DNA from 2 places in the Oceanobacillus longus genome. Region 2 is predicted to be linked to the other one. Evidence: a T-box and tRNA genes for the amino acid it is inferred to sense, from the RefSeq annotation. Region 2 holds a T-box; the other holds one or more tRNA genes.

Region 1 (3,397 bases), on a different contig from region 2:
TGTCTTGATTCACTCTTATTTAGTTTTTAAGGTATAAGTTAAAAAAGACTTGCATTTTAGTTTGAAAATGCATATAATGTAACTTGTCCTTGTTTTTCAAGGAATGTCTGGTAGCAATAGCGAAGAGGTCACACCTGTTCCCATCTCGAACACAGAAGTTAAGCTCTTCAGCGTCGATGGTAGTTGGGGCATTGCCCCTGCAAGAGTAGAACGCCGCCAGGCAACAATCCATTACTGTATAACGTTTAAAGTTATTATAGCAATGGCTCTGCTCCGAAATATCTAGATTCCGAGGACAAGCAATCAATGTTTGAACTATTAACTTAGAATTTCGGTATTGGATTATTCCACAGTAGCTCAGTGGTAGAGCAATCGGCTGTTAACCGATCGGTCGTAGGTTCGAATCCTACCTGTGGAGCCAAATGGAGAGCTGTCCGAGTGGCCGAAGGAGCACGATTGGAAATCGTGTAGGCCGCTAACGCGGCCTCGAGGGTTCGAATCCCTCGCTCTCCGCCACTACTTATTATTTAATGGCCCGTTGGTCAAGCGGTTAAGACACCGCCCTTTCACGGCGGTATCACGGGTTCGAATCCCGTACGGGTCACCAACATGGAGGATTAGCTCAGCTGGGAGAGCACCTGCCTTACAAGCAGGGGGTCGCAGGTTCGAGCCCTGCATCCTCCACCATTTTTAAACATTTAGATAAATATTAATTTATCTCCCAAATCGCGGGGTGGAGCAGTCTGGTAGCTCGTTGGGCTCATAACCCAGAGGTCGTAGGTTCAAATCCTGCCCCCGCAACCAAATTATTTCAGGTTAACTACGTTGAATAGACTTCTTTGTTAATTGAAAATCAGTAGTGCTTGAAGAGTGCAATCAACCAATTAATTATTATTAATGGTTAAGTAAATTTCCTTATTTCAAATAAGGTCCGGTAGTTCAGTTGGTTAGAATGCCTGCCTGTCACGCAGGAGGTCGCGGGTTCGAGTCCCGTCCGGACCGCCACTTTTTTTAAGAGAGTAGTATTATAATTTAATAATATTCCATGGCTTGGTAGCTCAGTCGGTAGAGCAGAGGACTGAAAATCCTTGTGTCGGCGGTTCGATTCCGTCCCGAGCCACCTTTTTTATTTAAACATTTTTGGAGGGGTAGCGAAGTGGCTAAACGCGGCGGACTGTAAATCCGCTCCCTCAGGGTTCGGCAGTTCGAATCTGCCCCCCTCCACCATGTTTTATTTTCAACTAAATTTCATATAGGGGTATAGTTTAACGGTAGAACTACGGTCTCCAAAACCGTCAATGTGGGTTCGATTCCTACTACCCCTGCTTTTATTATGGCGGTCGTGGCGAAGGGGTTAACGCACCGGATTGTGGCTCCGGCATTCGTGGGTTCGATTCCCATCGGTCGCCCTCATAATAATTTTTGGGCCATAGCCAAGCGGTAAGGCATCGGGTTTTGATCCCGTGTACCCCAGGTTCGAATCCTGGTGGCCCAGCCATTTGCGGAAGTAGTTCAGTGGTAGAACATCACCTTGCCAAGGTGGGGGTCGCGGGTTCGAATCCCGTCTTCCGCTCCATTATATTATTGGCGGTATAGCCAAGTGGTAAGGCAGAGGTCTGCAAAACCTTTATCACCGGTTCAAATCCGGTTACCGCCTCCATATCACATGCCGGTGTGGCGGAATTGGCAGACGCGCGGGACTCAAAATCCCGTGTCTTCACGGACGTGTCGGTTCGACCCCGACCACCGGTATCATAACATTAATAGGACGGTGTTCTCTTTGGAGAGCGCCGTCTTTTTTGCGTACATTTTGCGTTGAGCCTTCGATATTTAGTCCCGTGCATAGGTACTCTTACTTCCGCTTTCCTTTCATTAATTCAGGGCGAGTGTTTTTTTTATAGGCAATCGACGTAGCAAAAAATTAGCACCGATGTAATCGATATAGCAACGGAGCTTATCGAGTTGGAAACGTTGTCCTTCCTTGAATCGGTACGCATAATCAGAAGTATATCCGCATTTGAAGCAAATCCAGAAAATATTTTCGGCCAATGCTATAAGACCGAGTTCCGAACAATAGTAGTAAGGTAATCGATACTTTTGCCTTGATTGCAACAGTTACAGGTATTGTAACTAGTCTTGGGTATGGTGGATTGCTTGGTCACCATATGTAGGTACATTTATTGCGAGAGTTTCAGAGGGGCGTACACTTAGAGAATTCCCTATTGCAGTTTTACTTGTTCCTTCTTTAGTTAATTTTTTATGGTTTACGTTGATTGGTATCTTGAGTACAATGCCGTTTAGTATAATTGCTTCGATTTTAACGATAATTTTAATTGTTGTTTTCTTTATAACTTCTGCTGATTCAGCGACATTTGTTTTGAGTATGCATTCCACTAATGGATCTTTAAATCCTGCAAAACGGTTTAAATTCGTTTGGGGTATCGTTCTTTCATTAACTGCTATTAATTTGTTATATAGCGGAGGACTGCAAGCAGTACAAAATGTGATGATTATTGCTGCGTTTCCATTTTCTATTATATTGCTGCTTATGGTTTGTTCTCTTTTAAAGTCACTGAGATTGGAAAAAGTTAATGGAAAACAAAAAAAGTAAGGGTTTAAAATTAATCGGAATCAGTACAATAGCCCAATAATTATTGGTACATGATGCATAGGCTAATGGAGTAGATATGTATTTAGAAATGAGGGAAATAGATGAATAAAGAATGGAAAGAAAATATGGAATCTCCGGAGCATATGAATGATTTACATGAAGGCTATTTACAGCAACCGTATTATAGAGTGGAAAGCCAAGATATTCACGGGGAAGAGCGATTTGTTGGTCCTTTTCTCGTACCATTTGTAGGTGCGCTGGCAGGTGGCCTTTTGGCAGGTGCAGTTTTCAGTCCGAATTATGGTTATTATCCACCTTATCCAGTATATGCAGCCTATCCACCATACCCTTCATACCCTCCATATCCGTACTACCCACATTATTATGGTTATTAAGCAGTTATGAACGGAATAGACGTGCATCGTTTCATTCGATGTACGTCTCACTTTTTTCCGGAGTACATGAAATTTGATGCACCCTTTGTTGCTGTCGCACATTTATTCACCGCAATTATTAGTGCAAATAATCTAGGGGTTCCACTACTTTTTCTGATGAAGCTGGCGTCTGACTCCTTATAAATGATTAATGAGCCGTATCATAAACAGATACGACTCATTGTAAATCCTCGTGTATTAGCTCCTTTTATCTTCTTCCTTCTTTGTTTTATCAATATATTCTTTCATTGCTTTTTTATTTGGAGTAAGTGTTAAACCTAACGACTTTCTTTCCTGATTAGCATCTTTGTAAAATGCGATCGCCATCAATATGACCACCACACTGAATGGC
Region 2 (3,397 bases):
TTAGCTAGTGCTGTTCGTGCAGATACCATACCATAATAACCGCCGCCATAATTCTTTGGCTCCCAATTTTTTTGTCCTGGAATAACATAAGACCTATTATAATCAGCTATAGGAGTACCTGGCTGAACAACGCCTTTTTCCATGGCAGGTGCATAGTCCAGTAGTGGTTTAATCGTACTACCGATAGAACGTTCTGCTTGTGTTGCATAGTTGAATTCATTATTTTCATCCTCACCACGCCCACCAACAAAACTAATAATTCTTCCGGTGCTGTTTTCAATTAACATTCCACCGGTTTGAATGATATCGGTAACTTCATAAGTTTCTCCATCAGCATTTGTTTCTGTGAAGGTCCTGCTATTACCGTAATCTTGATAATTCTGGACTATTTCCTGAAATACATCATAAATCTCTTTATCAATCGTGGAATGAATTTCGTACCCATTCATTCTCATTGCACGATCAGCGAGGATATCATATTCCTCACTAAGCTCGTCATTGTCTTTTAAATCGTCATCTGAATATCCGTCTTCTTTAAGTAAATGATCTTTTATAATAGCTTTGGCTCTCTTTTCAATTTCAACTGTCAGATAAGGATATATTTCATTTGGTGAAGGTTGATCTTCTTTAAAGTCAGCAACAATATCATAATTCAATGCTTCTTCAAGTTCGTCTTTTGTTATATATTCCATTTCATGCATCCGATTCAATACGGTTTGCATTCGATTTAATCCTGGTTGAATACCTGCTTCATCTTTTAAACCGCCAGTATTTACAAATGGTGTATAAGCAGAAGGACTTTGTGGTAGACCAGCTAGATAGGCTGCTTGCGCAAGATTAACTTCATTTGCATCTATTCCAAAAATACCTTGTGATGCAGTTTGTATCCCAGCAATATTTCTTCCTGAAGAATTACGACCATACGGTATAATATTTAGATAGGTCTCAAGAATCTCATCTTTCTCAAAAAACTGCTCGAGTCGTAATGCTAGTAAGATTTCTTTTGCCTTTCTTTCAAAGGATACTTCATTTGTCAGAATCTGATTTTTAATCAACTGTTGGGTTAATGTACTACCACCTGTCTGAACGGAAGAGTTCGTAACTTCCTGAACTACTGCACGCATAATCGCCTTTGGAACGACACCATTATGCTCCGTAAAGTACTCGTCTTCCGTTGCAATAACTGCTTCCAAAAGAATAGGGGAAACATCCTCCAATGTTGTTTCTTCCCGATAAATGTCAGATTTTACATCCCCAAAATAGACATCATCCGCAAAATAGAGTTTAGACGTTTCCGAATAATTATAAATATCCTGTGCCATTGTTTCTTTGCTTCGGATTGGCTCGTCCTTTACAAGTGATGCAAAGTAGCCTGCACCGACACCGCCAACAAAAATAAATAAGAGAAAGCCAACTACAAGTACAAACAGGATAACATTCCACACGACATCATAAGTAATTCTGGATGAGCGCTGAACTTTTCCAGTTTTCCAGACAGTCTTTGCCTTTTTCATATAGGATTGAATCTTATCTTTTAAATCCATTTGTAAACCCCCTAAATTCTTCTATAATTATAGCATAACTGCATTTTATGTTGTATAATATTTGGAAAAGATATATTGCAATTTCATTACATATATGCTAAGAATGTATAATAAACTAATTGCTATGAAGGATCGAAGTAACTTTGCAAATCCCTTTTTAAGAGAGCTGGCGGTAGGTGCAAGCCAGTATACATTTGCAGGTGAATTACAGTCCGGAGCATTTCTTTTGTATAAATTCATTTATTACAGAAGAACGGTGGAGACATCGTTAACAATCCCAAGTGGCTGTTTTCCAGCAACAAGGGTGGTACCGCGTGTTAAACTCGTCCCTTATCTATGATAAGGGACGAGTTTTTTGTTTTTAAAATTAAAGATGGAGAGTGAAAAACATGGATATTTTACAGGATTTAGAAAGCCGTGGATTAATACATCAAATAACGGACAGAGAGGGATTGGAGAAACACTTAAAAGAAAATCAGGTAACATTGTATTGTGGATTTGATCCAACGGCGGACAGCTTGCATATCGGCCACTTAGTTCCATTAACCATGCTGAAACGTTTTCAGCAAGCAGGTCATAAACCGATTGCTCTTGTTGGCGGAGGCACAGGAATGATTGGTGATCCAAGTGGCAGATCTAGTGAGCGTTCTTTGAACACAAGTGAAATCGTTAAAGGATATGCACATAAAATTCAAGAGCAAATTGGAAAACTTGTTGACTTGGATACAGAGGGTAACTCGGTTCAGTCCCGTAATAATCACGATTGGCTTGGCAGTATGACAGTTATTGATTTTCTGCGTGATGCCGGAAAGCATTTTGGTATCAACTACATGCTCGCAAAAGAATCTGTCTCAGCGCGAATTGAAAAAGGAATTACCTTTACTGAATTCAGCTATATGATTCTCCAGTCTCTCGATTTTCTTAAGCTGTATGAACAGGAGAATTGTACCGTCCAGATTGGTGGAAGCGATCAGTGGGGGAATATCACAGCCGGCATGGAGCTTATCCGCCGTTCCAGAGAAAATCAGAATGAAGATGTTAAAGTATTTGGGCTGACTGTACCATTGATTACAAAAGCAGATGGTACTAAATTTGGCAAAACAGCAGGCAATGCAATATGGCTAGATGCGGATAAAACTTCGCCATATGAGTTTTACCAGTTTTGGATAAACACAGATGACCGTGACGTTATTAAATTTACCCGCTACTTTACATTTCTTTCTAAAGAGGAAATTGCAGATCTGGAAGACGAAGTTGCTAACCACCCGGAAAACCGTGTTGCTCAAAAACGTCTTGCCGAAGAGGTGACGAAGACGGTTCATAGTGAAGAAGCACTGAAGCAGGCCGAAAAAATTTCTCAAGCTTTGTTCAGTGGGGACTTGAAACAATTATCCGTAACGGAGATTGAGCAAGGATTTAAAGATGTACCGACTTACCAGACGGAAAAGGAAGATACAGGTTTAATTGATTTACTCGTGAATGCGTCGATTTCTTCATCGAAGAGACAGGCAAGGGAAGACATAAAGAGTGGTGCCGTTTATATTAATGGGGAAAGAGTACAGGAATTGGATTACGTTCTAACTGCAGCAGATCGGATAGAAGATACTTTTACCATTATTCGCCGCGGGAAGAAAAAATACTTCCTCGTTAGTTACAATTAGCATGAAAAACATCAGCCTAGGCTGGTGTTTTTTTCAATTCCAATGCTTTCCTGTGCACATGAGTTTATTAACGATATATTCGTGGTAAGCAAGTAGGGGCATCAAATATATTGTAAGCTTCTTTTTACTGATGTCTTAAACTGTAAGGAGGAATTTTTATGAGTGAAAATAATAAATCAAACAAAAGTAAAT

What was found. A T-box is a leader RNA that pairs with one kind of tRNA and senses whether it is charged. The one in region 2 lies ahead of tyrS (tyrosine--tRNA ligase), so its partner is inferred to be a tRNA-Tyr.
Region 1: it has a tRNA-Tyr gene. The T-box ahead of tyrS (tyrosine--tRNA ligase) is inferred to sense a tRNA for this amino acid. The anticodon was not compared.

What each region holds. Positions count from the first base shown of each region.
Region 1 is NZ_JBHSAO010000020.1:11,103-14,499, reverse strand. Features, by position in the region: rRNA gene rrf (5S ribosomal RNA) at 107-222, shown strand; tRNA gene ACFOUV_RS18520 (tRNA-Asn) at 347-421, shown strand; tRNA gene ACFOUV_RS18515 (tRNA-Ser) at 425-516, shown strand; tRNA gene ACFOUV_RS18510 (tRNA-Glu) at 533-607, shown strand; tRNA gene ACFOUV_RS18505 (tRNA-Val) at 612-687, shown strand; tRNA gene ACFOUV_RS18500 (tRNA-Met) at 728-804, shown strand; tRNA gene ACFOUV_RS18495 (tRNA-Asp) at 929-1,005, shown strand; tRNA gene ACFOUV_RS18490 (tRNA-Phe) at 1,048-1,120, shown strand; tRNA gene ACFOUV_RS18485 (tRNA-Tyr) at 1,143-1,227, shown strand; tRNA gene ACFOUV_RS18480 (tRNA-Trp) at 1,255-1,325, shown strand; tRNA gene ACFOUV_RS18475 (tRNA-His) at 1,337-1,409, shown strand; tRNA gene ACFOUV_RS18470 (tRNA-Gln) at 1,424-1,498, shown strand; tRNA gene ACFOUV_RS18465 (tRNA-Gly) at 1,502-1,576, shown strand; tRNA gene ACFOUV_RS18460 (tRNA-Cys) at 1,587-1,660, shown strand; tRNA gene ACFOUV_RS18455 (tRNA-Leu) at 1,669-1,752, shown strand; gene ACFOUV_RS18450 (BCCT family transporter) at 2,150-2,611, shown strand; gene ACFOUV_RS18445 (hypothetical protein) at 2,713-3,006, shown strand; gene ACFOUV_RS18440 (BCCT family transporter) at 3,244-3,397, opposite strand, start outside.
Region 2 is NZ_JBHSAO010000001.1:321,342-324,738, forward strand. Features, by position in the region: gene ACFOUV_RS01595 (transglycosylase domain-containing protein) at 1-1,544, opposite strand, end outside; T-box leader at 1,660-1,878, shown strand; gene tyrS (tyrosine--tRNA ligase) at 1,934-3,205, shown strand; gene ACFOUV_RS01605 (BCCT family transporter) at 3,364-3,397, shown strand, end outside.